Regions from separate parts of the Streptomyces sp. NPDC001832 genome, predicted to be linked through region 1. Evidence: predicted binding sites of a transcription regulator. Region 1 holds the regulator's gene; the other holds the start of a gene.
The links. The regulator HrcA, encoded in region 1, represses chaperone genes, less so after heat shock. The targets are predictions, from matches to a motif close to TTNGCACTCNGNNNNNCNGAGTGCNAA.
Positions count from the first base shown of each region.

Region 2: groL (chaperonin GroEL) is a predicted target of HrcA. The motif match lies at 14,485-14,511, and genes of this name have one in related genera.

Region 1 covers NZ_JBEOYU010000048.1:6,337-22,226, reverse strand. The annotation lists gene ABT115_RS26735 (adenosine deaminase) at 1-859, opposite strand, end outside; gene ABT115_RS26730 (ribonuclease Z) at 898-1,806, opposite strand; gene ABT115_RS26725 (histidine triad nucleotide-binding protein) at 1,825-2,184, opposite strand; gene ABT115_RS26720 (S41 family peptidase) at 2,346-5,618, opposite strand; gene ABT115_RS26715 (hypothetical protein) at 5,752-6,183, opposite strand; gene ABT115_RS26710 (16S rRNA (uracil(1498)-N(3))-methyltransferase) at 6,416-7,162, opposite strand; gene ABT115_RS26705 (nitronate monooxygenase) at 7,159-8,235, opposite strand; gene dnaJ (molecular chaperone DnaJ) at 8,352-9,488, opposite strand; gene hrcA (heat-inducible transcriptional repressor HrcA) at 9,489-10,505, opposite strand; gene ABT115_RS26690 (MBL fold metallo-hydrolase) at 10,691-11,443, shown strand; gene ABT115_RS26685 (DUF3097 domain-containing protein) at 11,469-12,290, shown strand; gene hemW (radical SAM family heme chaperone HemW) at 12,396-13,637, opposite strand; gene ABT115_RS26675 (SpoIIE family protein phosphatase) at 13,752-15,677, opposite strand.
Region 2 covers NZ_JBEOYU010000004.1:80,744-96,633, reverse strand. The annotation lists gene ABT115_RS05220 (flavin reductase family protein) at 1-246, opposite strand, end outside; gene cdgB (diguanylate cyclase CdgB) at 614-2,257, shown strand; gene ABT115_RS05210 (CBM35 domain-containing protein) at 2,410-3,360, shown strand; gene ABT115_RS05205 (class II fructose-bisphosphate aldolase) at 3,462-4,313, opposite strand; gene ABT115_RS05200 (1-phosphofructokinase family hexose kinase) at 4,466-5,446, opposite strand; gene nagA (N-acetylglucosamine-6-phosphate deacetylase) at 5,817-7,049, opposite strand; gene ABT115_RS05190 (ROK family protein) at 7,049-7,981, opposite strand; gene ABT115_RS05185 (DUF3263 domain-containing protein) at 8,125-8,391, shown strand; gene otsB (trehalose-phosphatase) at 8,444-9,322, shown strand; gene ABT115_RS05175 (alpha,alpha-trehalose-phosphate synthase (UDP-forming)) at 9,335-10,726, opposite strand; gene ABT115_RS05170 (glucosyl-3-phosphoglycerate synthase) at 10,781-11,731, opposite strand; SAM riboswitch class I at 11,885-12,012, shown strand; gene thrC (threonine synthase) at 12,031-13,332, shown strand; gene ABT115_RS05160 (MoaD/ThiS family protein) at 13,362-13,640, shown strand; gene ABT115_RS05155 (cold-shock protein) at 14,062-14,268, shown strand; gene groL (chaperonin GroEL) at 14,674-15,890, shown strand, end outside.

The sequences.
Region 1 (15,890 bases):
GGACGGCGTGGAAGGTGTCCCCGACGTATCCGCCGAAGTAGGCGGGGTCGTCGGAGTTCACCGTGCAGAGCAGTCCGGCGGCCATCATGGCCGGCAGCGGGTGCTGCTCCAGGGTGTCGATGGCGCGCAGCCGTACGTTGGACAGTGGGCAGAGGGTGAGCGGCACACGGGCGGCGGCCAGCCGCTTCACCAGGTCCGCGTCCTCCATGCAGCGCAGGCCGTGGTCGATGCGCTCGACCCCGAGGACGTCCAGGGCCTCCCGGATGTACTCGGGCGGGCCCTCCTCGCCGGCGTGGGCGACCTTGCGCAGCCCGAGCGCCCCGGCCGCCTCGTACACCTCACGGAACTTGACGGGCGGATGCCCGACCTCCGCCGAGTCCAGGCCCACGGCGCTGATCCGGTTCAGATACGGCCTCGCGGCCTGAAGGGTCTCCAGCGCCGATTCGGCGGACTGGTCGCGCAGGAAGCACATGATCAGCTGGGTGGAGATGCCGTGCCTCTCCTCGCTGCGGTCCAGCGCCCGGCCGAGCCCCTTGATGACGGTGCCGATCGGGACGCCGCGGGCGGTGTGCGCCTGCGGGTCGAAGAAGATCTCCGCGTGCCGGACGCCCTGGGCGGCGGCGCGGGTGAGATACGCGTCGGCGAGCTCCTCGAAGTCTTCCTCGGTCCGGAGCACCGCCATCAGGGCGTAGTACAGATCGAGGAAGGTCTGCAGATCGTCGAAGAGGTAGGCGGTGCGGAGCTCTTCGGTGTTCGCGTAGGGCAGCTGCACGCCGTTGCGTTCGGCGAGCGCGAAGGCCAGCTCGGGTTCGAGGGTTCCTTCGATGTGGAGGTGGAGTTCGGCCTTGGGGAGGTGCACGGGATTTTCACGCTCACAAATGGTGGTGCTGATGTGTTTCAGAGGTGCCGGGTGGGGACGGGAATCCGGCTGAGGTCCCGGGCGACGGTCAGTTCGCCCTCGAACCCCGCGGCGCGGGCCTGGGCTTCGAAGACGGCCGGGTCGTCGTACCGCTGCGAGAAGTGCGTCAGCACGAGGTGCCGTACGCCCGCGTCCCGGGCCACCCGGGCTGCCTGCCCGGCGGTCAGATGGCCGTGGTCGGTGGCGAGTCGCTCGTCCTCGTCGAGGAAGGTCGACTCGATGACCAGCAAATCGCATCCCTCGGCGAGCACGTGCACGCCGTCGCAGAGCCTTGTGTCCATGATGAACGCGAACCGCTGCCCGCGCCTGCGCTCGGAGACGTCGTCGAGCGTGACGCCGCCGAGGGCGCCCTCGCGCTGGATCCGGCCGACGTCCGGCCCCGTGATGCCATGCTCGGCGAGCTTCGCGGGCAGCATGCGGCGCCTGTCGGGCTCGACGAGCCGGTAGCCGTACGACTCGACGGGGTGCGAGAGGCGGTGGCTGCTGAGCGTGTACGCGTCCGTGGTGGCGAGCACCCCGTCGGCGGCGACCGGGGCCTCGGTCAGCTGGACGGTCTCGCGGTAGGCGGTCGCATACCGCAGCCGCTCGAAGAAGCGCTGCCCGCTCGCCGGGTAGTGCGCGGTGACCGGGTGCGGGACCTGGTCGAGGTTGATCCGCTGGATCACCCCGGCCAGGCCGAGCGAGTGGTCGCCGTGGAAGTGCGTGACACAGATCCGGTCGATGTCGTGCGCGGCGACACCTGCCCGCAGCATCTGGCGCTGGGTGCCCTCACCCGGGTCGAAGAGGATGCCCTCGCCGTCCCAGCGCAGGAGATAGCCGTTGTGATTGCGGTGCCTGGTCGGGACCTGGCTGGCGGTGCCGAGGACCACGAGTTCGCGTACGGACACGGTGTGCGATCGACCGTTCTAGCCGGGGGGCCACTGCAGTCCGCGGCCGCCCAGAACGTGGGCGTGCGCGTGGAAGACGGTCTGGCCGGCGCCGGAGCCGGTGTTGAAGACGACCCGGTAGCCGCTGTCCACGATCTTCTCGTCGGCGGCTACGTGGCCGGCCTCGCGCAGTATGTCGGCAGCGATCCCCGGCTCGGCGGCGGCGAGGGCGGCGGCGTCCCGGTGGTGGACGCGAGGGATGACGAGTACGTGCGTGGGGGCCTGCGGGTTGATGTCCCGGAAGGCGACGGTGGTTTCGGTCTCCCGGACGATGGTTGCCGGGATGTCACCCGAGACGATCTTGCAGAACAGGCAGTCGGGCTGCGGTTCTCCCGCCATGGGTCGGCTCCTCGGTCGGTGGTGATCGTTGTCCGGTGATGATCGTTGTACGGCATGGTATCGGGGCGGTCGGAGGTGGGGTGGGGGGCACCCGATGTACGTGCGGGTGCCCCTGCGGCGGGCCTTGTACCCGCCGCACAGGCACCCGGCCCGCCGCCCCGCTACGCCCCCGGCCGCTCCGGTGCCCGCTTCGCCGGCGTCTGCGCCAGCGACGCGAGCGCGATCCGGATCGCCTCGTCCAGCTGCGGATCCCGCCCCGCCGCATGGTCCTGCGGCGCCATCACGACCTCTACATCGGGATCGACCCCGTGGTTCTCCACACCCCAGCCGTAACCCTCGAACCAGAACGCGTACTTGGGCTGGGTGACGGACGTCCCGTCCACGAGCTTGTACCGGCTGTCGATGCCGACCACCCCGCCCCAGGTACGCGTGCCGACCACCGGCCCGATGCGCAGCGCCTTGATCGCCGCGTTCACGATGTCGCCGTCCGAGCCGGAGAACTCGTTGGCGACGGCGACCACGGGGCCGCGCGGCGCGTCCTCCGGGTAGCTGTACGGCTGCATGCCGCGCGGCAGGTCCCAGCCGACGATGCGGCGGGCGAGCTTCTCCACGATCAGCTGCGAGGTGTGGCCGCCCCGGTTCTCCCGGACGTCCACGACCAGCCCCTCGCGGGCCACTTCGATCCGCAGGTCGCGGTGGAGCTGCGCCCAGCCCGAGCCGACCATGTCGGGGACATGGAGATAGCCGAGGCGTCCGCCGGAGTGCTCGTGGACGTAGGCTCGGCGGTCGGCGACCCACGCGTGGTAGCGCAGCGCCTCCTCGTCGGCGACCGGTACGACCACCACATGGCGCGGGTCGCCGCCGTCCACGGGTGAGACGGTCAGCTCGACCGGTTTGCCGGCCGAGCCGGTGAGCAGCGGTCCGGGCCCGGCCACCGGGTCGACCGGGTGCCCGTCGACGGCGAGGATCGCGTCCCCGACGCGCACCGCCACCCCGGGTGCGGCGAGCGGCGAGCGGGCCGCCGGGTCGGAGGTCTCGGACGGCAGGATCCGGTCGATGCGCCAACTCCCTTCACCCGTACGGGAGATGTCGGCGCCGAGCAGCCCCTGCAGGGCCGAGTCGTCGCGCCATCCGCCGGGCGGCGTCACATAGGCGTGCGAGGTGCCCAGCTCACCCTGCACCTCCCACAGCAGGTCCATCAGGTCATCGTGGGTGGCGACGCGCTCCAGCACCGGCCGGTAGCGGTTCAGGACTCCGTCCCAGTCGATGCCGCCCATGTCGGGACGCCAGAAGTTGTCCCGCATGATGCGCCCGGCCTCGTCGTACATCTGGCGCCACTCGGCGGCCGGGTCGAGGGTCCGGCGGATCCGGGAGAGGTCGACCGTGACGCTGCTGTCGCTGCCCCCGTCGTGGTCGTCGTCGCCGGCCGGGACGCGGCTGTCGGACGGCACGACACGCAGCTTGCCCCGGGTGTGCAGGACGATCCGCTTGCCGTCGCCGCTGACCGCGAAGCCGCCGATGTCCGAGGCGAGTTCCTCGCAGCGCAGCTTCTCCAGGTCGTACCGTTCGAGGACGGTCTCGGGTCGGCGGGAGTCGGGCGTGGCGCCGCTCGTACCGAGCACTCCGGTTACCGGGTGGCTCAGCCACAGCAGCCCGTCCTTCGCGGCGCGCAGCGTGGAGTAGCTGGCAGCCTCGACGGGCAGCGGCACGATCCGGTCGGCGAGTCCGTCGAGGTCGATCCGGGTGACGGGCAGCGCGGTCGGGTTGTCCTCGCCCTCGCCGCTCTTCTCCTTCTCGGTCGGGCGGCCGTGGCGCTGCGGCCCGAACGGGGAGGGCGTGGTGGCGGCGAGCGTCAGCAGATGCGGACGGCAGGCGCCGATGAAGGCCAGATCGAAGACATGGGCGTCGTAGACCGGGTCGAAGGACCGCTCGGAGAGGAACGCGAGGTGCTTGCCGTCGGTGGTGAACGCGGGTGCGAAGTCCCGGAAGCGCAGCGGAGTGGCCTCGGCGACCGACAGATCGGCGAGATGCGCGAGCTTGAGCTGCCTGAGCGGATCGGGCCCGGGGTGCGACCAGGCAAGCCAGGCGGAGTCGGGCGAGAAGACGAGGCCGGAGACGTCGCCGTGCTCGCTGCGGTCCACCTCGTGGACCTCGCCGCTCTCCCGCTCGACGATCAGTACCCGCCCGTCGTGCGCGGCGACGGCGAACCGGCTGCCGTCCGGGGCCGCTGCCAGGTCGAGAACCCTGCCGATACGGCCCGCGGCGAGGCGGCGCGGTACGGCGCCCGGTGCGGTGCCGGTGGCGGGGGCGCACTCCAGGGCGTCGTCGCCCTCGGCGTCGGTGACCCAGACGACGTGCTGGTCGCCGTCGGCCTGGAAGGTGCGGGGCATCCTGGCCCGTACGCCCGGTTCGACGGCGAGCGCGCGGGCCGGTCCCTCGCGGTGGGTGACCCAGTGGACGGCACCGCGCGTCGCGACGGCGCTGCCGCGGCCCGTACGGTCCGGGGACGCGGTGTCGAGGTGGTTGCCGGCGTGCACGGGGTGGGGCTGCAGGTCGGCTCGCTGGCCGCCGAGCTGGATGTCGATGCGGCGGGGCTCGGAGCCTTCGAGGTCGTCCAGCAGCCAGAGTTCACCGGCCGAGGCGTAGGCGACGCGGGTGCCGTCGGTGGTCGCGTGGCGGGCGTAGAAACTTTCGATGCCGGTGTGCCGGCGCAGGTCCGAGCCGTCGGGGAGCGAGGAGTAGAGCGCGCCCACGCCTTCATGGTCGGAGAGGAAGGCGACTCGTCTTTGAGCTCTCGACTCCGTTCGAGCAGGGGAGTCCGCACTGCCCACCCACATCGGGGATTCGATGTTCCCGTCGAGGTCCTCGTGGAGCCGTACGAACTCCGCCGGGCCGTCGGTCGTTCCCTCTTCCGCGATCCACAACTTGCCTGCGGTGCCGCCCCGGTAGCGCTTCCAGGCGGCGGCCTCGCGCCCCATGGTGGCCGAGAGCAGCAGGACCCGTCCGCCGGGCCCGTACGCGAGGGCGCCGACCGGCCCGTATGGCAGGATCCGCGCGGGCCCGCCGTCGACCGGGACGGCCCTGGCCCAGCTGCGCCGCAGCGATGCCTGGCCCTGGGTGCTGATGACCAGTACGTCGCCGTCGGGCGTCCAGCCGCGTACGGAGGTCCGTGCGTCGCCCCAGTATGTGAGCCGCTTGGAGGGGCCGCCGTCGACCGGTGCGATGTGCACTTCGGGCGCCCCGTCCCGGGTGGACGTCCATGCGACGCGGGTTCCGTCGGGAGATATACGCGGGTTGGTGACAGGCCGGTTGTCGGCGCTGACGCGCCAGGCTCGGCCGCCGTCCAGCGGCGCCAGCCAGACGTCGTCCTCGGCGGTGAAGGCGATCAAATCGCCCTGGACATGGGGGTATCGGAGGTAGGCAGGCTGTGTCACACCGATCACCCTAGGCTTCCGGCGTGCTCCGCGGAACTGGGTTGGCCGGAGTCCGCCGGGTGGCCCGGTGCCGGACACACTTGGGCCGACCGGCAAATGGGCCGCGACGCCGCCCACCAATTGCCGGTCGGTCCTACTTGCCCCGGAGCGATTCGGTCACCGTGACCGTCACGGTGACCGCCGGCCGGGCGCTGCCGCTGCTGCCGCCCTGGGGAGGATTCGCCCCGATGGTCGACGGGGCGGCGTTGCAGTCGCCGAGCACATCTGCCCGGAAGACGGCCTTCCCGCCGGTTCTGGCGGTCAGGTCACCCCGCACACACCGCCCGTCCAGGGCCTGGGTCACCTCGCCGGTGATCGTGATGTCCTTGCCGCTCCCGGTCCTTCCGGTGCAGTCGACGCCCGCGGTGCCGTGCGCGGAGGCGGAGGCGGAGGCGGAGGCGGAGGCGGAGGCGGACGGTAACGCGCCCACGACCTGGTTCCCGTGGATGTCGGCCGTGCAGTTCAGCCACCGCACATCGACCCCGTTGCGCTCCAGGGCGCTGGTACCGGTCAGGTCGGTTGTCACTGCGATGGATGCCGAGTTCAGGCTGCCCGTCGGCTCACAGGCCACGGCGCCCGCGACCGCCGCGCCCGCGAGTGCGGACGCGGCCAGAAAGCGACGGGTTCTTCCCTGCCCCCATGACCCTTGATGTCCACATGTCCTTGATGTCCCCATACGGGCAGCTTCCCATCGATCCCCCATGGGACGGTAGACGGCTTGCGGTCACAACGGGCGGCGCAGGCGCGTCAAAGGGAGCTCACGCCCAGCGGCCGGTGCGCCCCAGCAGCAGTGCCGTCGCCGCCGTGCCCGCCGTCGAGGTGCGCAGGACTGACATTCCGAGCCGGCAGGTACGGGCGCCCGCCGCGGCGAAGGTCGCCAGTTCGTCCGGCGACACACCGCCCTCGGGGCCGACGACCAGCACGATCTCGCCCTGGGTGGGGAGCTGAACGGTGGCCAGCGGCTCGCTGTCGTGGCCCCGGTCCTCGTGCAGGACGGCGGCGAAGTCCGCCGCGGCCAGAAGTGCGGCGACCTGTTTGGTCGTCAGTGTGTCCGCCACCTCGGGGAAGCGCACCCGGCGCGACTGCTTGCCCGCTTCCCGGGCGGTGCTGCGCCATTTCGCGAGGGACTTGAGTCCGCGATCGCCTTTCCACTGCGTGATGCAGCGCGATGCCTGCCAGGGCACGATCGCGTCGACACCGGTCTCCGTCATCGTCTCGACGGCGACTTCGCCGCGGTCACCCTTGGGCAGGGCCTGGACGACGGTGATACGAGGTGTGGGCCACTGCTCCTCATGGGCCGTCGCCAGACCGGCGACCACGAGCCGGTCCTTGCCCTCGGTGGCCCTGACGATGCCTTCCGTCCAACGGCCGTGGCCGTCCGTCAGCACGACGTCCTCACCGGCGTGCAGCCGCTTCACCGATACGGCGTGCCGTCCCTCGGGTCCTTCCAGGACGAACTCTGGCCCGTCGGGGACCTGTTCGACGACGAAGACCGGTGCGGTCACTGCATACTCCCTGTGCTCACTGCCGCCCGTGCGGCGTCCAGTTCTTCGGCGAGCAGTCCGATCAGCCGACCGGCCGGCAGCTCGCGTGCCATCCGATGCCCCTGCCCCGCCCACAGTGCCATGCCCTGGGCGTCCCCGGCCTTTGCCGCCGCCTTGCGCAGCCCGGCCGTCAGACAGTGGACCTGCGGGTAGGCGGCGGGGGCGTACGGGCCGTGTTCGAGCATGAAGCGGTTGACCAGACCTCGGGCCGGGCGGCCGGAAAACGCCCGGGTCAGGGCGGTCCGTACGAACAGCGGGTTGGTCAGTGCCTGCTTGTGCAGCGGATTCGCCCCGGACTCGGGGCAGATGAGGAACGCCGTGCCGAGCTGCGCCGCCTCCGCGCCCGCGGCGAGCACCGCGGCGATCTGGGACCCGCGCATCAGCCCGCCCGCGGCGATGATCGGCACCTGCACGGTCTCGCGGACCTGGGCCACCAGGGAGAGCAGCCCGATCCCGGTGCCGTCGGTCTGCGGGTCGTCGCGGTGGGTGGACTGGTGGCCGCCCGCCTCGATGCCCTGGACACAGACCGCGTCGGCGCCCGCCCGCTGGGCGGCCTGGGCCTCCTCGGGTGTGGTGACCGTCACTACGGTGTACGTGCCGACGGCGGCGAACGCGTCGAGGGTGTCGCGGGCCGGGCAGCCGAAGGTGAACGAGACTGCCGGGACCGGGTCCTCCAGGAGGATGGCGAGCTTGGCCTCGTAGCCGTCGTCGCCTGCACTGGAGTCCGGGTCGCCGAGCGGGGTCTCGTACCAGGCGGCCTCACCGGCGAGCTGATGCCGGTACACCTCGACGGCGCTCGGGTCGGCGAGAGCAGGCTGCGGCATGAAGAGATTGACGCCGAAGGGCTGATCGGTCAGCCCGCGCAGCTGTTTGATCTCGTTGTACATGCCGTCCACCGTCTTGTACCCGGCGGCCAGGAAGCCCAGCCCGCCCGCTTCGGCGACGGCCGCGACGAGCTGCGGAGAGGACGCACCACCCGCCATCGGGGCCTGCACGATCGGATACCGGCAGAGATCGGTCAATACGGATGACATGACCGCATCGTGTCACGTCCTGCGTGCCTCGGCGTGCGGGGCCTGCGGTCCAATTCGTGCTCAAACTCCGGACGGGCTCGGCAGGCGCGCCCGTCCGGAGGCCGTGTGCAGGGCCGTCAGCGGCCGTTGAAGGCATCCTTCAGCCGGGAGAACAGCCCCTGCTGCCCTGGCTGGAACTGGCCGGTGGGCCGCTCCTCGCCGCGCACCTTCGCCAGGTCCCGCAGCAGTCGCTCCTGCTCCGGGTCCAGCTTCGTCGGGGTCATCACCTCGACGTGCACGATCAGATCGCCACGCCCGCCGCCCCGCAGATGCGTGATGCCGCGGCCGTGCAGCGGGACCGACTGGCCGGACTGGGTGCCGGGCCGGATGTCGACCTCCTCCAGGCCGTCGAGCGTCTCCAGCGGCACCTTGGTGCCGAGCGCGCCCGCCGTCATGGGGATGGTGACCGTGCAGTGCAGATCGTCACCGCGGCGCTGGAACACCGAGTGCGGCAGCTCATGAATCTCCACGTACAGATCGCCGGCCGGGCCGCCGCCGGGGCCGACCTCGCCCTCGCCCGCGAGCTGGATGCGGGTGCCGTTGTCGACACCGGCGGGGATCTTCACGGTGAGCGTGCGCCTCGACCGGATGCGGCCGTCACCGGCGCACTCCTGGCACGGGCTCGGCACGACCGTACCGAAGCCCTGGCACTGCGGGCAGGGCCGCGAGGTCATGACCTGGCCCAGGAAGGACCGGGTGACCTGGGAGACCTCGCCGCGGCCGCGGCACATGTCACAGGTCTGGGCGGAGGTGCCGGGTGCGGCGCCCTCGCCGCTGCAGGTCGTACAGACGACGGCCGTGTCGACCTGGATGTCCTTGGTGGTGCCGAACGCGGCCTCGGCGAGGTCGATCTCCAGCCGGATCATCGCGTCCTGGCCGCGCCGGGTGCGCGAGCGGGGTCCGCGCTGCGACGACGTACCGAAGAACGCGTCCATGATGTCGGAGAAGTTGCCGAAGCCACCCTGCCCGAATCCGCCCGCGCCGCCGCCGCCCGAGGCGGACAGCGGGTCGCCGCCGAGGTCGTAGACCTGCTTCTTCTGCGGGTCCGACAGCACCTCGTAGGCGGCGTTGATCTCCTTGAACCGCTCCTGGGTCTTCGGATCGGGGTTCACATCCGGATGCAGCTCGCGAGCGAGCCGCCGGAATGCCTTCTTGATCTCGTCCTGAGATGCGTCGCGGCGCACGCCGAGTACGGCGTAGTAGTCCGTGGCCACTTACGACTCCGCCAGGATCTGTCCGACGTAACGTGCCACTGCGCGTACCGCTCCCATCGTTCCGGGGTAGTCCATGCGGGTCGGTCCGACCACGCCGAGTTTGGCGACTGCCTCGTCGCCCGAACCGTAGCCGACCGCGACGACGGATGTGGAGTTGAGCCCCTCGTGGGCGTTCTCGTGCCCGATCCGTACGGTCATGCCTGAGTCCTTGGCCTCGCCGAGCAGCTTCAGCAGCACGACCTGTTCCTCCAGTGCCTCCAGCACCGGCCGGATCATCACAGGGAAGTCGTGCCCGAAGCGGGTGAGGTTGGAGGTGCCGCCGATCATCAGCCGCTCCTCCGTCTCCTCGACGAGGGTTTCGAGCAGGGTGGAGAGCACGGTGGACACGGTTCCCCGGTCCTCGCTCTCGAAGGATTCCGGCAGATCCTGCACCAGCTGCGGAACATCCGTGAAACGGCGTCCGACGACCCGGCTGTTGAGCCGGGCCCGCAGATCGGCGAGAGATGTCTCACCGAACGGAGCGGGGCAGTCGATCATGCGCTGCTCAACCCGGCCGGTGTCCGTGATCAGCACGAGCATCAGCCGGGCGGCTGCCAGTGACAGCAGCTCCACATGCCGAACCGTCGACCGGGTCAGCGAGGGGTACTGCACGATGGCGACCTGCCGGGTCAGCTGCGCGAGCAGCCGTACGGTGCGGCCCACGACATCGTCGAGGTCGACCGCGCCGTCGAGGAAATTATGAATGGCACGACGTTCCGGCGACGAGAGGGGCTTGACGCCCGCAAGCTTGTCGACGAAGAGCCGGTAGCCCTTGTCCGTCGGGATGCGTCCCGCACTGGTGTGGGGCTGGGCGATGAAGCCCTCGTCCTCCAGCACCGCCATGTCGTTGCGGACAGTGGCCGGGGAGACCCCCAGCTTGTGCCGCTCGGTGAGCGCCTTGGAGCCCACGGGCTCCTCCGTGCCGACATAGTCCTGGACGATGGCGCGCAGCACTTCGAGTCTGCGTTCGCTGAGCATCGCGCACACCTCCAGCTGTGTTTCCTCGGTGGTTCTCGGGCCGTTCCTGCTTCATTCCCAGGAACCCCCCTGGCACTCTGTCCTCGCGAGTGCCAGCAATCTCCCGCCCAGTGTACGGCGGTCGAGTGGGGGCCTAGCAAGGGTTACCGCGGGACTGCGCAGGTCGTTGCCGATAGCGTCGCGGTATGAACGCCTCTTGGGAAGAGTTCGGCTGGGAGCGACTCGGTCACGGAGTGGGCCGACGCCGCCTTCCCGGATGGGATGCGACAGTCGCGCTGGTGGCCGGAGCGGATGGAGTGCTGCTCTACGACACCGGATCAACACTTCGCGAAGGCGCGGAAGTACGGGCCCAGGCGCAGGCCCTGCTCGGCCGGAGGGTGACGCATATCGCACTCAGCCACCCCCATTTCGACCATGTACTGGGCACTGCCGCGTTCTGTGGCACCCAGGTGTACGGAGCGGTCGGCATGGCCGGGCTGCTGAAGCTCGGGGCGGACGATCTGCGCGCCTCCGCGGTGCGCCACGGAGTGTCCGAACACGATGCGGCCGAGGCTGTTGATGCGCTGGTGGCGCCGCACCACGAGGTGTGCGGCGAGTGCACGCTCGATCTGGGCGGCGGCCGTCAGGTGGTGCTGGTGAATGTGGGCCCCGCCCACAGCAGCCACGATCTGGCGGTGCTCGTCCCCGGCTCCCCAGCGGTGGTGCTCTGCGGCGACCTGGTCGAGGAGTCCGGCGAACCGCAGGCGGGACGGGACGCCGTCCCGTCCCGCTGGCCGGCCGCGCTGGACCGGCTGCTGGCGCTGGGCGGCGAGGACGCGGTGTACGTTCCGGGGCACGGCGCGGTGGTGGACGCGGCGTTCGTCAGGCACCAGCGCGACCAACTGGCCGTCCTCCATGACCCTGAAGGCATCGGTGGTGCCCCCTCCGGCGTGTCGTGATGTGTTGCCCTCCTATCGTCATCCAATGCGCAGCTACCAGCCGGACCTGACCCCGCCGTGGAAGAAGTCCACCCCCGTTCCCGAAGTCCCCGCCGAGCCCGATCTGGTCGTGGAAGAGGTCTCCACCGGATTCTGCGGTGCGGTGATCCGCTGCGAGAAGACGGCCCAGGGTCCGACGGTGACCCTGGAGGACCGCTTCGGCAAGCACCGGGTGTTTCCGATGGAGCCGCGCGGCTTCCTGCTGGAGGGCCGGGTGGTCACACTCGTACGCCCGTCGGCGGCCGGCCCGGTACGCCCCACGCGCACAGCCTCGGGTTCGGTCGCGGTCCCCGGGGCGCGCGCCCGGGTCGCGCGGGCGGGCCGGATCTACGTGGAGGGCCGCCACGACGCGGAGCTGGTCGAGCGGGTCTGGGGCGACGACCTGCGGATCGAGGGCGTGGTCGTCGAATACCTGGAGGGCATCGACGACCTCCCGGCCATCGTGCGCGAGTTCTCCCCCGGCCCGGACGCCAGGCTGGGCGTCCTGGTCGACCACTTGGTCCCGGGCTCCAAGGAGTCCCGGATCGCGTCCCAGGTCTCGGACGCGAACGTGCTGGTGGTCGGCCACCCGTACATCGACGTGTGGGAGGCGGTGAAGCCGTCGTCCGTGAGCATCGCCGCCTGGCCGGTGGTCCCGCGTGGCGAGGACTGGAAGACGGGCGTGTGCCGCGCGCTGGGCTGGCCGGAGAGCACGGGCGCGGCCTGGCAGCGAATCCTGTCCGCGGTGCGCTCGTACCGGGATCTGGAACCGGCGCTGCTGGGCTCCGTGGAACACCTGATCGACTTCGTGACAGCGCCGCCTCAGTAGCCTCTCCGTCGGCCCCCCGCCCCGCTGGCTTTCGGGTTACCTCTGACCGGGCAGCCACGCCCTGGCACGCACGCGTTCCGGTCGGAGGCCACCCGACAGCCTCTCTCAGTCCACCAGATCCCGCACCACCGCATCCGCCAACAACCGCCCCCGCAACGTAAGCACCGCCCGCCCCTCCCCATACGGCACCGGCTCCAGCAGTCCGTCCTGCACCGCCCGCCCCGCCGCGGCCAGCCCCGCCGGTGCCAGCAGCGACAACGGACACCCGTCCGCGAGCCGCAGCTCCAGCAGAATCCGCTCGACCCGCCGGTCCTCCGCGGAAAGGATCTCGCGCCCGGCCCCCGGCGACCGCCCCTCGGCCAGCGCCTGTGCGTACGCCCCCGGATGCTTCACGTTCCACCAGCGCACCCCGCCGACATGGCTGTGCGCCCCGGGACCGGCGCCCCACCAGTCGGCGCCGCGCCAGTACAGCTCGTTGTGCAGGCACCGGCCCTCGGGCGTACGGGCCCAGTTCGACACCTCGTACCAGGAGAAGCCCGCCGCGGCCATCGCCTCGTCCGCGATCAGGTACCGGTCCGCATGGGCGTCGTCATCGGTCATCGGGATCTCGCCGCGCCGGATCCGCCGGGCCAGCCGGGTGCCCTCCTCGACGATCAGCGCGTACGCGGACACATGGTCCGGCCCCGCACCGATCGCAGCGTCCAGCGAGGCCCGCCAGTCGTCGTCGGATTCCCCGGGAGTGCCGTAGATCAGGTCGAGGTTGACGTGCTCGAACCCCGCGGCCCTCGCCTCCGCGACACACGCCTCGGGCCGCCCCGGCGTATGCGTACGCTCCAGGATCTTCAGCACGTGCTGCCGCGCACTCTGCATCCCGAACGAGATCCGGTTGAAGCCGCCTTCCCGCAGCTCCGACAGATACGCCGGGCCGACGGACTCCGGATTCGCCTCCGTCGTGATCTCCGCGTCATCGGCGAGCCCGAACTCGTCACGGATCGCCGCCAGCATCCGTACAAGATCCCCGGCAGCAAGCAGCGTGGGAGTGCCGCCGCCGACGAAGACCGTTCGGACCGGCCGCGGGTCGTCGCCGAGGACCTTGCGGGCCTGGCGGACCTCGCCGATCAGGTGGGCGGCGTAGTTGTCCCGGGAGGCCAGCACACCGCCGGAGCCGCGCAGCTCGGTCGCGGTGTATGTGTTGAAGTCGCAGTAGCCGCAGCGGGTCGCGCAGTACGGCACATGCAGATAGAAGCCGAGCGGCCGGTCGGCGGCGCCTTCCAGGGCGTGGCGGGGCAGCGCCCCGTCGTCGGGTACGGGTTCACCATCGGGCAGTACGGAAGGCATACCGCCCATTGTGACTCGCCGCCGGGGACCTCCGAGCCACGTCCGCGATCAAGGCCTCGCACCCACGGGCCGCCCCGCCGGACCCGAACCGCGGTAAGCACCCCCTGCCGCCCTGCCGCGCCCTCACCCCGCCTGCAGCACCAGCAGCGCCAGATCGTCATCGGGCGGCCGTTCGGCGAATTCGTGCACGGCCCGTTTGATCCGGTCTGCGATCCCGTCCGCCGACAGCCCGGCACAGTCGGCCAGCGCCCGGGCCAGACCGTCCCCGTCGTCGAACATCAACACCCCGGAGCGCCGCTCCGTCACGCCGTCCGTGACACACAGCAGGCTGTCGCCGGGCGCCAGCTCGAAGCTCTGGCTCTCGTACGCGACGTCGTCGAAGATCCCGAGCAGCATCTGCGGTTCTGCGGCCGGGCACACCTCGCCGTCGGGGCGCAGCAGCAGCGGCAGCGGGTGACCGGCGCTGGCGAGGGTGCAGCGCACGCCGCCGCCGGGCAGCGGCACGAGTTCCCCGTACAGCAGGGAGAGGAAGCGGGACTGCCCGGTGTCCGCCGTCTGCTGGCCGCCCGCCGCGGCCACCATGAGCGCGGCTGCCTCGGCAGCCTCCATGGCATCGTCGAGGAGCAGCCGGTTGAGCCGGTCCAGCACTTCGCCGACCCCGAAACCCTCACGGGCCAGCAGCCGCAGCCAGGGCCGGGCGAGGCCGGTGACGACGGCGGCTTCGGGGCCGCTGCCCTGTACATCGCCGAGGACGAAGCACCAGCGGTCGCCGGGGCACGGGAAGACATCGTAGAAGTCGCCGCCGACGACCCCGTCGTCGCTGGGTTCGTACACCAGTGAGCTGGTGACGCCGGGTATGTCGGCTACCTTGCTGGGCAGCAGTGCGCGTTGCAGGATGCGGCTGATGGTGGCCTGCCGGGTGTAGGCGCGGGCGGCACCGACGGCGAGGCCGACACGGCGTACGAAGTCCTCGATCAGGGCGGTCACTTCGTCGGGAACGCGTGCCATGCCCTCCCGGCCGAGGAGTACGGCGCCGAGTGTCCGGCCGCCCGATGTGATCCGGTAGGCGAGAGCGGATCCGGCGCACCCGTCGGATTCCTCGCCGTCTTCCTCGCCCCCGGGCCAGGGCATGGAGACGGGTCCGGTGCCCACCCGCTCGGGCAACCGGATCGGGTCCTGCTCCAGCACCGTACGCAACTGCCCGGTCTCGGCCTCGTCCCGGTGCCAGGCGCTGGCGAGCCGGGGAACGGCGGCGTGGCCGCCGTTCTCGGGCTCCAGCCAGATCGCGCACCAGTCGGCGAGTCTGGGCACCAGTAACTGTCCGGCGAGCGCCGCGACAATGTCCTCGTCGAGCTGGCCTGCGAGCAGGTCCGAGGCCTCGGCGAGGAACGAGAGCGCGCCGCGGCCGGCCCAGTCCGCGCCGTCGCGCAGGGCCCGTCGGGCACTGGGGGCGAGCAGCTCGGCGGCACGCAGTCCCTGCTGGAATCCGGGCTCGGCCGACGGTTCGGGGAACGGATTCCAGTCGTCGACGGGAAGACGGGCCCATACGGTCTTGAGGCCGGTGCGGTAGGTGATGCCCCAGCGCTCGGCGAGGGTGCCGACGAGCTGGAGCCCGCGACCGTACTCGGCGGGCTCCTCGGGGCCGGTGGGGGCATCGCCCTCCACCGCGTCCGCCGCGCTGCCGGCCTCCGGGCGTTCGCTGCGTACGGCACGCGCCGGGTGGTGGTCGGAGACCTCCAGCACCAGGGCCGCGGCCTCGTCCTCGGCGGCCTCCTCGAGCCGGCAGATCAGCTCGACATTGGTTCCGGCATGCACGACCGCGTTGGTGACCAGCTCGCTGACGACGACCGCCGCGTCATCGGCGAGACGTTCGCTGAAGCCCACGGCCGCCGGCAGTCCCAGCCCGGTCCAGTCGGTGAGCGCTGCCAGGACGAACCGGCGGGCAGCGGAGGGCGCGAGGAGGTTTCCGGGCAGGGACGTACGGGCGGCCGGCCGCGCATCCGCATGGCCGATGGTGATACCGGGACGCTGGACGATGTCCCGCTGCAAGGGAATGGGCCCCACGGTGCAGCTCCTGACCTGTTCTCGCTCTGTCTGTCTGTTCTCGTTCTGTTCTCGCTGGGCGCCGCTGACAACACCGACAGAGTGACAGATGGACCACGCTCATAAGCGACGAGTTGCCGAAGTGAGCAGAGAAAGTGAGCCGAGAAAGTGAGCAGAGAAAGCGGAAGCAGCCGCACCATAGGGCCGGTTGGTCCAAGA
Region 2 (15,890 bases), on a different contig from region 1:
CTGGCTCTCGGCGAGCACGGAGACCGCCCACAGCGGCTGCTCCGACAGCAGATCGTCCATCCGTGAGCCGTTGCGCAGGCTGACCATGACCAGTGGGGGGTCCAGCGACACCGACATGAAGGCGGTCGCCGTCATCCCGACGTCCTCACCGCGCCCGTTCTCGTCGAGCGGCGGCTCCTCGGCGGTGATCAGCACGACTCCGGCGGCCAGCCGGGAGAGGGCGCCTCGGAACTCATCGTTGCTCACCCCCTCAGCATGGGGGATGGGCTCGTAAGGCGGGGCGGGGAGTTTCGTCTGCAACACGTATGCACGCTAGCCGCGGACGGTGTGCCGTCGCATCGGGCCAGGGGACCAGCCGGGTCCTAGGACCCGCGGCCCATCGCGGCGGTGGTCAGGCGCCGCACCGCCCGGATGTGCGTTCAGGGAAAGGACGGGCCACATCCGCAGTGAGCTCGAACCCTTTCATCATCTGTTGTGACTTGAGTCACAGAGGGCAATATTTGCTGACCCTGTGTACCGACTGCGCAGCTCAGTGTGATTCAGTGGCCGTGACACTGAAGCAGGTACGCCGATAAAACCTGGAGTGCTGTCGAGGTCTCGGGGAGTGCGAGCAATGGAGGCCGAGTCGGAGCCGTACGTCCGTCTTGCGACGATGCGGCAGCTGCACCAGGCCGTGGCCGATCTCAATACGGCGCGGAGCCTGGCCGACACGCTGCAGACCGTGGCCGACGGAATCGTCGCCGGTCTCGGCTACGAGCTGGCCTGCGTGAACCTGGTCCGCCCCGACGGCGATCTCGTCGTCGCCGCCTTCGCCGGCAATAGCGCCGCAGAAGCCCTGATCACCGGCCGTGTGGGCTCGCGCAGCTCCTGGGAGCGCAGGCTTTCGATGGGTGAGCCCTGGGACGAGCTCCGCTTCATTCCCCACACTGACGGCTGGGTCCTCCTCGACGACGACGTACCGCAGTGGCACACCGAGGGCCCCGAACCCCGCTTCGAGGACGAGTGGCACCCCGAGGACCGGCTCTACGCCCCTATGTACGCGTCCGGCGGCGGTCTCGATCTTCTGGGTGTCATATCCGTCGACCGCCCGCGCAACGGCCGCCGCCCCGGCGCCTGGGGCCGTGAGGCCCTCCAGATGTACGCATCACAGGCGGCCATTGCGATCAGCAACGCCCGGCTGAGAGCGAACATGCAACGCGCCCTGGTCCGTTTGGAGCGTGAACAGCAGGCGCTTCGGGCCAGCGAGGAGTCTTTCCGCCAGGCCTTCGAGTACGCCCCCAGTGGCATGGCCATCGCCGAGATGGGCGGCGACCAGCACGGCAGGCTGCTGCGCACCAACGACGCCCTGTGCCGGCTGCTCGGCCGCCCCGCGTCCGTCCTGCGCCGCTACTCCTTCGCCGACCTCGTCCACCCCGAGGACATCGGCACCCTGCTGCGCACCTCCGCCGAGGGCGGCCGCGCCGAGCTGCGGCTCGGGCGGCGGGACGGCGCCTATCTCTGGGTCTCGCTGCGCAACTCCGTCGTCGCCGACACCGCGGACGGCCCGCGCTTCCTGCTCACCCATGTCGAGGACATAGAGGAGCGCAAGCGCCACGAGCTGCATCTCGCGCACCGCGCCTCGCACGATGCGCTCACCGGTCTGCCCAACAGCGCAGAGCTGCGCTCCCGGCTCAGCTCCCGGCTCTGCGAGCGCCCGCACTCGGCGGCCACCACCCCGGTGGAGACGCTGGACGCGGCGTATGGCGACGTCGGCGACCCGGACGCGCGGACACATGGCTACGACGTGGACTCGGCACCCGACGGCCCATACGACCACCATGTGCATTCCGTTGCGCCGGACACCGAGAACGACGACGGGGCGAAGGGCCTCGCGGTCCTCTTCTGCGACCTCGACGGCTTCAAGTCGATCAACGACCGCTTCGGCCACCACACCGGTGATGCCGTGCTGATCGAGGTCGCCCGCCGTCTCAGCGCCTGCGTCCGTGACGGCGACACGGTCGCCCGCCTCGGGGGTGACGAGTTCGTCGTTCTCGCCGACGGACTCGGCGCCGCAGACGCCGCGGACCTGGCCGTACGCCTCCGTAACGCCATCATTCCGCCCATTCGGGTCGACGGCCGGGCGGTGCGCGTCGGGGCGAGCTTCGGTATCGGCTGGGCCGCCTGCGGCATGACCGCCGAAGAGGTACTGCGCTCCGCCGACCAGCGGATGTACGTGGAGAAGCGGTCCCGGTCGAAGGTTCACCGCAGGGCCGGCTGACGTTTACGACAGGGCTGTTCCCGCATCACACCGCGGTTCCAGGACGTGCGACGGCAATTCTTGGTGCGGGTCGTTCAAGGTAGGCTCGGCCGGTCGGCCACGGCTGGCGAAATTCGGCGACGGCTGGCGACATGGTGAGGAGTGACCCAGGGATGACGGCCGGGAACAACGGCGCAAACACGCCCGAGGACGACGATCCGTTCGGCTACCTGTACGAGGACGGACAGGCAGCAGGCGCCCAGCCGCCACGGCAGGGCGGCTACGGCTACCCTCCCGCGGCCACGCAGCCCGGCGTGCCCCGGACCTCGTACAACCAGGTGCGGGCCGTCGGAGAGCGCCAGTACGGGCAGCAGGTGCCGCACCAGCAGCCGTACGGCCAGCCGAACGCGCAGTACGCCGCCCCGGCGACACACCCCAGCGCTCCCTCGGCGCATGTCCCGCAGCAGGGCGGCCGCGGCCGCACCGGCGGTCCCGGCAAGGGCGGCCCTAACACCAAGGGCCTGCTGATCGGTGCGGTCGCGGTGGTCCTGGTCGTGCTCATCGGTATCGGCGCCGCACTGATCACGAGCGACGACAACAAGGAAGAGAAGAAGGACGAGGCGACCCCCTCCGCCAGCCCCAGTAGCCAGGTCGAGGAGTCCCCGAAGGTCGAGCCGTCCGAGAGTTCGAAGGCCCCGGCCGAGCTTCCCAAGCAGGACGCGGCGACGCTGAAGCTCGGCGGCACGGCCCAGCTGGACAACACGATCAAGGGCGCGGAAGGCCCGAACGGCTCATACGTCACGGGCTTCAACGAGGTTGGCTCATCGGTGACGTGGAAGGCAGCGATGGAGGAGGAAGGCAAGTACCGCTTGACGGTGCGTTATGCGATTCCCGCCAAGGACGCCAATGCAACGCTGACGGTGAACGGGAAGCCGAATCCGCAGCCCATCGGCCTCAAGAACTTCATCCACTCGTCCGACTCGGACTGGGAAAAGAACTGGCAGACCACCTGGGCACCGGTCGACCTGAACAAGGGTGAGAACGAGATCAGCATCTCGTGCCAGGAAGGGAATCAGTGCGACGTGATCCTGGATTGGCTGGAAGTCACCCCTGAGAACGGTTAGCCCATTGAGGGCGAACACTTTGCGGCCTCTCCTGGTGTCCGAACCGGGGAGAGGCCGCGTTTGTGTTTTGTTCGGCGCGCGCAACGCGCTGCGTGCCGCGGTCAGCCCATCAGCGCGAGGAACCCCGCCACCGTCGCGGCCATCGCCTCGCGGCCCGGTGCGATGTACTTGCGCGGGTCCACGCCCGTGGTGTTCTCGGCCAGGTACGCCCGTACCGCGCCGGTGAACGCCGTGTTCAGCGCCGTACCCACGTTGATCTTGACCATGCCGGAGGAGGTGACGGCCCGGCGGATCTCGTCGTCCGGGACGCCGCTGGAGCCGTGCAGCACCAGCGGGACCGGGACGGTGTCGCGCAGCCGGCCGATCAGGGCGTGGTCCAGGGCGGCGGTGCGCTCGGTCATGGCGTGCGAGGAGCCGACCGCGACGGCCAGCGCGTCCACCCCGGTGTCGCGTACGTACGCGGCGGCCTCGGCCGGGTCGGTACGGACACCGGGGGCGTGGGCGTCGAGCGGGGCCTCGCCCTCCTTGCCGCCGACCTTGCCGAGTTCGGCCTCGATCCAGATGCCACGCTCATGGCCCCAGGCCACGGCCTCGGCCGTGGCCCGCACGTTCTCCTCGTACGAAAGCTTGGAGGCGTCGAACATCACCGAGCTGAAGCCTTCCGTGTGCGCCTGGTGCAGCAGCTCCACGGACTCGACATGGTCGAGGTGGAGCGCGAGGGGGGCGCCACAGGTACGGGCGGCGGCGGCGGCTGCGGCGGCGATGGCACAGAGCCGTCCGCCGTGGAACTTCACGGCGTTCTCGGAAATCTGCAGAATGGCGGGCGCTCCGGCCCGCTCCGCGCCGGCCGCGATGGCTTCCGCGTGCTCCAGCGTGATGACATTGAAGGCGGCGATCCCGCGTCCCTCGGTTTGGGCGGCGGAGACGAGTTCACCGGTGCTGACGAGCGGCATGCTGACCTCTTGCTGCTTCTTCGAACCAGCCGAACGCGGGTTCGGGGGCTGGCGCGGCCTCAGATCCTGTCGGGCGACCTCTGATCGGGCGGCCACGGCCTGGCACGCACGCTTTCGGCGTTGCCGAAATTCGGTGGTCAACCGACAGGCTCTCAGGCCGCGATTGTGTGTTCCTCGACGCCGACGCGCGGCAGCAGCTCCTCGTACGCCGCACGGTCGAACTCACCGGCTGTCGGGGAGAGCACGGTCGCCGTCGACAGTGCCACCGCCCGCCGCAGCCGGTCCGGCCAGCTCAGGCCTTCGACGAGGCCGGACAGCAGCCCGGCCACCGCGGAGTCGCCCGCACCGGTCGGATTGCCCAGGACCTTGGCGGGCGGGGACGCTCGCCAGATGCCATCGGGGGTGGAGGCCAGCATGCCGTCCGGGCCCAGGGACGCGATGACCCCGTGCGCGCCGCGGCGGCGGGCGTCGCGGGTGGCGCGCAGGGGTTCGCGGGAGCCGGTGAGCTGGGCGAGCTCGTCGGCGTTGGGCTTTATCAGATCGGGGCGGGCGGCGATGCCGCGGCGCAGCGGTTCGCCGCTGGTGTCCAGGAGCACGGGGACGCCGGCGGTGCGGGCCAGGCGGACCAGTTCGGCGTAGGCGCCGACGTGGATGCCCGGCGGCAGGCTGCCGCAGAGGGCGACGGCGTCGGCCCCGGTGAGGAGCTCCTCGTACCGGCCTATGAGGGCGGTCCACTCGTCGGTGGTGACGAGCGGGCCGGGTTCGTTGAGCTGGGTGGTGTCGCCGGTGGCACGGTCGACGACGGCGATCGTGCGACGGGTGTTCCCGGCGACGGTGACGAGGGCGTCGGTGATCGGCGCGGCGGCGGGTGTGGCACCGTTTTTGGCCTTCGTGTCCGCGTTTTGCCGCGACAGGCCTGCCAGCAGCTCGCGCACCACGGCTCCGGTGGAGCCTCCGGCGAAGCCGGTGACCGCCGTTTCGTGCCCGAGGGCACAGAGCACCCGGGCCACGTTGAGGCCCTTGCCACCGGGCCGCTCGGACTTGTCGCTGACGCGGTGGCTGGCGTGCGGGACGAGTTCCGGGACGCCGTACGTCAGGTCGAGTGCCGTATTCAGTGTGACCGTGAGGATCACCGCGGCCGCCCCCTCGATCCTGCTCTGGAGCGCGAATCCTTGGACGGAATGCGCTTTCTCTGCCTCTTTCCCAGGTGATCATGTCAAAGAGGCGGCGATCGGCCCAGATCTCCGGACCAACCGCCGTCTCTTCGTTACGTACTCGACTCGCCGTCAATAAGAGGTCGCGCACATAGGTGGGGCGGCGTCGCGTGCCGATGGGCGGCGCCTGGCGGCGTTGTCGTCGGTCGACGACGCTCCTTCCCCAAGCTCTCAGCTGCGCTCGAGCAGGGGAGATCCCATCCGCCTCCCTCCTCCGCCTTGCCCGGCTTGCCCCTCGCCCCGCTCCTTCCTCCACCCCACCTATGTGCGCGACCTCTAACGGGCCGGATCAGCCGATCCGGGGATCGATGATCCATTGGCCCTTGCGCATGACGCCCTTGAGCGTGAAGTCCGCGTCCAGGACCACCAGGTCCGCGTCCTTGCCCGGCTCCAGCGAGCCGACCTTGTCGTACACGCCGAGCAGCCGTGCCGGGTTGGCGGAGATGGACTGGACGACATCGCCGACCGGAATCCTGTCGATGGTCACGGCCCGGTGGAACGCGACGTCCAGGGTGAGCGTGGAGCCCGCGATCGAGTTGCCCTCGACCAGCCGCGCGACGCCGTCCTTGACCTCGACCGCGAGCGGGCCGAGCTGGTACCGGCCGTCGCCGAAGCCGGCCGCGTCCATGGCGTCGGTGATCAGTGCGACGCGGTGGGCGCCCGCGTGATGGTAGGCCAGCTCCAGGGCGGCGGGGTGCAGATGCGTACCGTCGTTGATCAGCTCGACGGTGATCCGCTCGTCCTCCAGCAGGGCGGCGATCGGGCCGGGCGCGCGGTGGGCGAAGCCGGGCATCGCGTTGTAGAGGTGCGTGGCGACGGTGGCGCCCGCGTCGATCGCCTCGACGGTCTGCTCGTACGTCGCGTCGGTGTGCCCGATCGCGGCGATCACCCCGTGCTCGGCGAGGAGTCGAACCGACTCGATGCCGCCCGGGAGTTCGGTGGCGAGCGTGAACATCTTCGCGGTGCCGCGTGCCGCGTCCATCAGCTTGCGGACCTCGGCCGGGTCCGGGTGGCGCAGCAGATTCTCACTGTGCGCGCCCTTGCGGCACGGCGAGATGAACGGCCCCTCGAAGTGGACACCGGCCAGGTCGCCCTGCTCGACCAGCTCGGAGAGGACACCGGCCCGCTGGGCGAGGAAGTCCATCTCGCCGGTGACGGTGGAGGCGACCAGCGTGGTGGTGCCGTGCTCGCGGTGGGTGCGGATGCCGGTGAGGACATCGTCGACGGTGCCGGAGGTGAAGGACGCGCCGCCGCCGCCGTGGTTGTGCATGTCGACGAAGCCCGGGACCACCCAGTGGCCGCTCAGGTCGACGATCCGGGTGGCATCCGGACACGGTGTGGACGCGGCCGGGGTGTGTGTGGGGTTGCCGTCGGTGGGTGGTTTCCACGGGGTGCCTGTGTCCTCCGCCGCGCTGCCGACGATCCGGGTGCCCTCGATGATCACCCGGCCGTTCTCGATGGTTCCGGTGGGAAGCACCACCCGGGCACCTGCGAGAACTGTGCTGTCTGCGCGTCCGGCCATCAGGCGGATACCTCCGTGGAGAGAAGATCCCAGGCGAGCAGCCCTGCGCCCAGGCATCCGGCGGCGTCCCCGAGGGCCGCAGGGACGATGTGGGGCAGTTTCTGGAACGTGACACGTTCCTTGACGGCCGCACGCAGTGGTGTGAACAAGGTTTCCCCGGCCTCGGCGAGACCGCCACCGATGATGAGTGTGCGGGGGTCGAGCAGTGTCAGCGCGGTGACCAGCCCGGCGGCGAGCGCGTCGACCGCGTTCCGCCAGACCTCCACGGCCGCCGGGTCGCCCGACGCCACGGCTTTCGCGCAGTCCGCCGCGTGCGCCGCCGGATCGCCGGACGCGGCGGCCCAGGCCCGGGTCACCGCGGAGGCGGACGCCAGGGTCTCCAGACAGCCGCGCTGACCGCAGCGGCAGTCCGGGCCGTCCGGCCGGACCACGATGTGGCCGATCTCGCCCGCGCACCCGTGCGCGCCGGACTCGATGGTGCCCGCGATGCCGATGGCCCCGGCGATCCCGGTGCCCAGCGGTACGAAGAGGAAGCGGTCGGCGCCCTTGCCCGCGCCGATCCGGCCCTCGGCGAGCCCGCCGGTGCGCACATCGTGGCCCAGCGCGACGGGGACACCGCCGAGCCGCTCGCCGAGCAGTTCCCGCATGGGTACGTCGCGCCAGCCCAGGTTCGAGGCGTAGACCGCGATCCCGTTCTCGGCGTCGATGATGCCGGGCACGGCGACACCGGCCGCGACAGCGCCTTCGCCGAGGTGCTCCTCACCGTACGCCCGCAGGTCTGCGGCGAAGGTGAGGATCGACTCCACGACGGCGTCGGGGCCGCGCTCTCTGCCGGTCGCCCGCCGCGCCTCATGCAGGAGGGCGCCGTCGGCCCCGACCAGTGCGGCCTTCATTCCGGTGCCGCCCACATCGAGGGCGATGACGTGTTTCACGGGAAACAGTCTCGCCCGAGGAACTGAAAAGGTCTAGTCCACTATCCCGGTTTGTGGTGACGGCAACCGCCTCGGACGTGAGGGCGGCGCAGGACGCGGAATGACGGGTGGCGGCTCTCCGGCCGGGCGATAGGTTGGCTGATATGACCACCCACCCGAATGGCCCCGACGACACGGACGGCCCCATCGGCCTCTCCGACAGGGACCGTGCCGTGCTCGCCGTCGAACGGCAGTCGTGGGCCGGGCCCGGGGCGAAGGAGCGCGCGATCCGCGAACAACTCGGCATCTCGCCCACGCGCTACTACCAGCTGCTGAACGTGCTGCTCGACGACCGCCGCGCGCTGGAGGCGGACCCGGTGACGGTGAACCGCCTGCGCCGGGTACGGGATGCGAGGCGCGAGCGCCGCTGAAACCGGCACCCGCCCATGGTTGTGTCCGGCGGTACGCCTATAGGCTCGACACATGGGCAGCAACCCGCACGTACCCGCGTCGAGCGAGACCCCGGCCGAGCTCCCGGCCCCCACCACCCCGCCCGGCCGAGAAGCCCTCGCTGCAATCCTCGCGCGCCCCGACCGTGCCGTCGTCGCGCTCGATTTCGACGGGACGCTCGCCGACATCGTCCCGGACCCGGAACAGGCCCGCGCCTACCCCGGCGCCGTCGACGCGCTCGTCGCGCTCGCCCCGAAGGTGGCCTCCGTCGCCGTGATCACCGGCCGCCCGGCCGGCGTCGCCGTCCGGCACGGCGGCTTCGCCGGAGTGCCGGGACTCGATCACCTCGTCGTCCTCGGCCACTACGGTGCCGAACGCTGGGACGCCGCCTCCGGTGCCGTCCATGCCTCCGCCCCGCACCCCGGTATCGCCGCGGTCCGCGCCGAACTCCCGGGCGTGCTCCACCGGTTCGACTCGTGGCACGGCACCTGGATCGAGGAGAAGGGCCGGTCGCTCGCCGTCCACACCCGCCGGGCCACCGACCCGCAGGCCGCGTTCGAGGCCCTGCGCGGCCCCCTCGGCGAGCTCGCCGGCCGGCACGGCCTGATCGTCGAACCGGGCCGCCTGGTACTGGAGTTGCGCCCGCCGGGCGTGGACAAGGGTGTGGCGCTCGCACAGTACGTACGGGAGACGGACGCCGAGTCCGTCCTGTACGCGGGCGACGACCTGGGCGACCTCGCCGCGTACGCCGCCGTGGAGAAGCTCCGCACCGACGGCCCCGACGGCATCCCGGGCCTGCTGGTCTGCAGCGGCAGCGCGGAAGTGCCCGAACTGGCCGATCGGGCGGATCTGCTGCTGACCGGCCCGGGAGCCGTCGTCGACTTCCTGGCGGCCCTGGCGCGGCAGCTCTGAGACCGCTCCCGCTCACTGCCGCCGCAGCGCGTCCAGCTGGTCCAGGAACCACTGCTGCGGCGGCAGCGCCACCGCCGCCGCAGCCAGCCGCTTCGTGCGCGCGGCCCGTTCGTCGTCCGGCATCGTCAAAGCTTCGTGCAGCGCCGCCGCCGTCGCGGACACGTCGTACGGGTTCACCACGACCGCATCGCTGCCCAGTTCCTCGTACGCCCCCGCCTCCCGCGACAGCACCAGTGCGCAGCCGTGGTCGGAGACGACCGGGACCTCCTTGGCGACCAGGTTCATGCCGTCGCGGATCGGGTTGACGAGCGCCACGTCGGCCAGCCGGTACGCGGCGAGCGAGCGGGCGAAGTCGTCCTTGACGTGGAGCACGACCGGCGTCCAGCCCGCCGTGCCGTACACGGCGTTGATCTCGTCGGCGACCCGCCGCACCTCGACCGTGTAGTCGCGATACACCGCCAGGTCCTGCCGCGAGGGGTAGGCGAAGGCGACATGGACGACGTGCTCACGCCATTCGGGCCGCTCTTCGAGGAGCGCGCGGTAGGCGAACAGCCCGCGCACGATGTTCTTGGACAGTTCCGTTCGGTCCACTCGTACGATCGTCTTCCGCCCGGGGCCGACCTGCTCCCGCAGTGCCGCCATCCGCTCGTCCACGTCCGCCTCGTGCGCGCGCCCGCGTAGGAAGTCCGCGTCAGCGCCGAGCCCGTGCACCCCGATCCTGGTCCGGCCGGTGCCGCCCAGGATCTCCGTACAGCAGCCGATGAACGCGTCCGCCCAGCGCCGGGTCAGAAAGGCCGCCCGGTCCGCGCCCAGGATGCCGTGCAGCAGCTGCTCGGCAATGTCGTCGGGGAGCAGGCGGAAGTAGTCGGCGGGCGCCCACGGGGTGTGCGAGAAGTGGCCGATACGCAGGTCGGGGCGGAGTTCGCGGAGCATGCCGGGCACCAGCGCGAGGTGGTAGTCCTGCACCAGCACCGCCGCGCCCCGGCCCGCATCCTTGGCGAGCGCCTCGGCGAAGGCCCGGTTGTACGTCTCGAACGACGCCCACTGCCGCCGGAACTCCGCGTCGAAGACCGGCTCCAGCGGCGTCTGGTACAGCATGTGGTGGACGAACCAGAGCACCGAGTTCGCGACGCCGTTGTACGCGTCCGCTTGGACGGCCGCGTCGATGTCGAGCATCCGTACGCCCTGCTCACCGACCCCGCGCCTGACCGCCTCCCGGTCCCCGTCACCGAGCGCGGCGCACACCCACAGCTTGTCCTTGACGGCGCTCAGCCCGGAGACGAGCCCGCCGCCGCCCCGCTTCGCGTCGAGCGATCCGTCCGTGGCGAGGGTGTACGACACCGGGCCCCGGTTGGACGCGACGAGGACCTGGGCAGCGGACTGGGCTTCGTGCTCGGAGACCATGTTGCGGAATCTAGCCGGATCACGAACCACCCAAACGTGCGAAGCCAGGCCACGTCAGGCCGCGCGGCGCGAAACGTACTCCTCGATCTCGCGCATCGGGGGCCGCTCCTCGGTGTCCACCGCATGGGTGCGTGGCACGAAGCCGTTCTCGCCGCGCTCGAACTGGGTGAGCGAAGGCCGCACCAAGTGACCTCGGGACAGACGGAGTTGAGCGGTCCGGTAGATTGCCGCCGCCATCCGCCCGAGCGCCTGCCCGTCCTGGTGGCGGTGCTTGCGCACCCCCACGTCGACCTGGGCCAGCGCGTCCAGGCCCACCGTGTGCAGCGCGTCGACCAGGAGGCCCAGCTCCACTCCGTAGCCGACGGGGAAGGGCAGCCGTTCGAGGAGGGAGCGGCGCACGGCGTACTCCCCGCCCAGCGGCTGGACGAAACCGGCCAGCTGCGGCCAGTGCAGATTGAGCAGCGGACGGGCCACCAGTTCGGTGACGCGACCGCCCTGACCTGCGGTGTCACCGAAGGGGCGGTCGTACATCGCCTTCACGAACTGCACGTTCGGGTCGGTCAGCAGCGGGCCGACGATGCCGGAGACGAAGTCCGCCGAGAAGTCCTTCAGATCGGCGTCGATGAAGCAGACGATGTCACCGCCGGTCACCATGAGCGACCGCCACAGGACCTCGCCCTTGCCGGGCACGGCGGGTATCCGGGGGAGTATCTCGTCCCGGTGCACCACCCGGGCGCCGGCCTCCCGGGCAACCTTCGAGGTAGCGTCCGTGGAACCGGAATCGATCACCACGAGTTCGTCGACCAGCTGGACCTTCTCCATCAGCTCGCGCCGGATCGTCGCGACGATCCGGCCGACCGTCGCCTCCTCGTTCAGCGCGGGCAGTACGACGCTCACGCTCCCGCGGTGCGGGTCCCTGGCCTTGGCGGCCAGGAGACGGTCCAGCGGGCGGTCGGCGGCCGACCAGGAACGCCCGGCCAGCCAGCGTTCGACCTCTTCCAGCACGGTCGATACTCCCTGTATGTGATCCATCTCGCGGTTCGGACGACTATCTCAACTGTCCGGTGCTTCGGTTACAGTCTTGAACAACGCGGACGGCCGTCGCATGTCGGGGTCGGTCTGCCAACAAATGCCTGGATCGGTGATCCAGTGCCACAGCGCTCATCCAGAGGGACTGAGGGAACGGCCCGTTGAAGTCCCGGCAACCCTCCTACCGGCCGCGAGGCCACGGTGGGGAAGGTGCCAATTCCGTCTTGTGGCGAAATGCGTCGCAAGGAAGATGAGGAGAAAGGGCCTCCGCCATCATGGCCGTGCAGACTGTCGCAGTAAGCACTGATTCTTCCGCCGAAGCTGTCGACCTCGGTCCCGCCGCGGCGCTTTCCTGCCGCGAGTGCGGCGAGCGATTCGAGCTCGGCCCCATTTTCGCCTGTGCGTCCTGTTTCGGTCCGCTCGAAGTGGCGTACGACCTGCCGAGCGGCTCCCCCGACGAACTGAAGAAGCGCATCGAGGCCGGACCCGACAACATCTGGCGTTACGCGCCCCTGCTGCCGGTCCCCGCCGATGTCGCGGACAAGCCCAACATCAACCCTGGTTTCACGAAGCTGGTCAAGGCCGACAACCTCGCGCGCGAGCTGGGCGTCACCGGTGGCCTGTACGTCAAGGACGACTCCGGCAACCCGACACACTCCTTCAAGGACCGCGTCGTCGCCATTGCCGTCGAGGCCGCCCGCGCTTTCGGTTTCACCACCCTCTCCTGCTCCTCCACCGGCAACCTCGCCGGTGCGGTGGGCGCCGCCGCCGCCCGGGCCGGCTTCCGTTCCTGCGTGTTCATCCCGCATGACCTGGAGCAGGGCAAGGTCGTCATGGCCGCGGTGTACGGCGGTGAGCTGGTCGGCATCGAGGGCAACTACGACGATGTCAACCGCTTCTGCTCGGAGCTCATCGGTGACCCGCTCGGCGAGGGCTGGGGCTTCGTCAACGTCAACCTGCGTCCGTACTACGGCGAGGGCTCCAAGACCCTGGCGTACGAGATCTGCGAGCAGCTCGGCTGGCAGCTGCCCGACCAGATCGTCATCCCGGTCGCGTCCGGCTCGCAGCTCACGAAGATCGACAAGGGCCTGCAGGAGCTGATCAAGCTCGGTCTCGTCGAGGACAAGCCGTACAAGATCTTCGGCGCCCAGGCCGAGGGCTGCTCCCCGGTCTCCACCGCCTTCAAGGCCGGTCACGACGTCGTACGGCCCCAGAAGCCGGACACCATCGCCAAGTCCCTGGCGATCGGCAACCCCGCCGACGGCCCGTACGTCCTGGACATCGCCCGCCGCACCGGCGGCGCGGTCGAGGACGTCGACGACGAGCAGGTCGTCGACGCGATCAAGCTGCTGGCGCGCACCGAGGGCATCTTCGCGGAGACGGCGGGTGGGGTGACGGTCGGCGTGACGAAGAAGCTGATCGAGGCCGGTCTGCTCGACCCGACGCTGACCACCGTAGTGCTCAACACGGGTGACGGCCTCAAGACCCTGGACGCGGTGGCCGCCACCTCTCAGGCGACCGCGACGATCCGCCCGAGCCTGGACGCGTTCCGCGCCGCCGGCCTCGCCGCCGTCTGACCACCCGAGACAGAAGAAAGGCACCCACCATGAGCGTCAAGGTCCGCATCCCCACCATCCTCCGCACCTACACGGGCGGCCGGGCCGAGGTCCCGGCCGAGGGCTCGACTCTCTCCCAGGTCATCGAGTCCCTGGAGCAGAACCACCCGGGCATCGCCGCTCGTGTCCTGGACGACCAGGGCAAGTTGCGCCGCTTCGTGAACGTGTACGTCAACGACGACGACGTGCGCTTCGAGGGCGGCCTGGACGCGGCGACGCCGGACGGCGCCGGCATCTCGATCATCCCGGCGGTGGCGGGGGGCTGCTGACCGTCCGTCCGACTTCACGGCTTATCGGAATTGCCCCTTCCGCGAGAGAAGCGGAGGGGGCAATTCTGCGTGGTTGAGCGCGGTACAGTGTGGGAAGCCCCCCCCGCTGCCCGTGCCGCCCGCATATGAGAATGCGCCCGCTCGCGACAAGAAGCAGCCAAAGTGGTCGATCTCCTTGCGCCAAACATCACCTTTGCCCGGCCCGACTTGCCCTGGAATCTCATGAATCCCTCATGTTCGGGCGTTCGGTGCTGCCCAGAATTCTCGTCCGATTGACCTGTTGCAGAGGGCAGTTGGGCAGATACATTCGGCCGCGGTCGACGCGTTCCGGCGCACGCACCCTCTCCTGTCGGAGGGTGGGTTCTGACCCGGGTCCGCGAAGTGCGGTCCTGTGCAAGGGCCAGTAATAGGGGAGTTAGGCATGGCTCAGGGCACCGTCAAGTGGTTCAACGCGGAGAAGGGGTACGGCTTCATCGCGGTCGACGGTGGTGCGGATGTTTTCGTCCACTACAGCGCGATCCAGATGGACGGGTACCGCACCCTCGAAGAGGGTCAGCGAGTTGAATTCGAGATCTCGCAGGGCCAGAAGGGGCCGCAGGCGGACATGGTCAAGCTCGCCGTCGGCTGAGCTCGACGCGGTCGGCCAACGACACTACTCACGCACAAAGGGCCCATACCCCAGGGGGTACGGGCCCTTTGTGCGTGAGCGCCGTGGTCCACCCGTGTTGGCCGTGTTCGTCCGCGTCCCGTCGACGACCATCACCCCTCAGCGAGCCTTCTTCGAAGGCGCTTGCGCCCTCCCGTCGCCCGACCACCACCCCTCAGCGAGCCTTCTTCGAAGGCGCTTGCACTCTTGGGGGTCGAGTGCTAATCATTGGCGTTAGCACTCTCCAGGTGAGAGTGACAGAACTTGGACCGGGCCGGTGAGGCCCGCAGGTCCGGTGGGGCAAGGAACCGCCGGACACGCAGGCCGTCCGTCGCGGGCGCCACTCGGTCCGGAGAAATCCACCCCTGTCCGGGAGGACCACTTCACATGGCCAAGATCATCGCGTTCGACGAGGAGGCCCGGCGCGGTCTCGAGCGCGGCATGAACCAGCTCGCCGACGCCGTCAAGGTCACCCTTGGCCCCAAGGGTCGCAACGTCGTCCTTGAGAAGAAGTGGGGCGCCCCCACGATCACCAACGATGGTGTTTCCATCGCCAAGGAGATCGAGCTGGAGGACCCGTACGAGAAGATCGGCGCGGAGCTGGTCAAGGAGGTCGCCAAGAAGACGGACGACGTCGCCGGCGACGGTACGACCACCGCCACCGTTCTCGCCCAGGCTCTCGTCCGTGAGGGCCTTCGCAACGTCGCCGCGGGTGCCAACCCGATGGCTCTCAAGCGGGGCATCGAGAAGGCCGTCGAGGCCGTCTCCGCCGCCCTCCTGGAGCAGGCCAAGGACGTGGAGACCAAGGAGCAGATCGCTTCGACCGCCTCCATCTCCGCCGCCGACACCCAGATCGGCGAGCTCATCGCCGAGGCCATGGACAAGGTCGGCAAGGAAGGTGTCATCACCGTCGAGGAGTCCCAGACCTTCGGTCTGGAGCTGGAGCTCACCGAGGGTATGCGCTTCGACAAGGGCTACATCTCGGCGTACTTCGCCACCGACATGGAGCGCATGGAGTCGTCCCTCGACGACCCGTACATCCTGATCGTGAACTCCAAGGTCAGCAACGTGAAGGACCTCCTTCCGCTGCTGGAGAAGGTCATGCAGTCCGGCAAGCCGCTGCTGATCATCGCCGAGGACGTCGAGGGCGAGGCCCTGTCGACCCTGGTCGTCAACAAGATCCGTGGCACCTTCAAGTCCGTCGCCGTCAAGGCCCCGGGCTTCGGTGACCGCCGCAAGGCCATGCTCGGCGACATCGCCATCCTCACCGGTGGCACCGTCATCTCCGAGGAGGTCGGCCTCAAGCTGGAGAACGCCGGTCTCGACCTGCTCGGCCGCGCCCGCAAGGTCGTCATCACCAAGGACGAGACCACGATCGTCGACGGTGCCGGTGACAGCGACCAGGTTCAGGGCCGCGTCAACCAGATCCGTGCCGAGATCGAGAACTCCGACTCGGACTACGACCGCGAGAAGCTCCAGGAGCGCCTCGCGAAGCTGGCCGGCGGCGTGGCCGTCATCAAGGCCGGTGCCGCGACCGAGGTCGAGCTCAAGGAGCGCAAGCACCGCATCGAGGACGCGGTGCGCAACGCCAAGGCCGCCGTCGA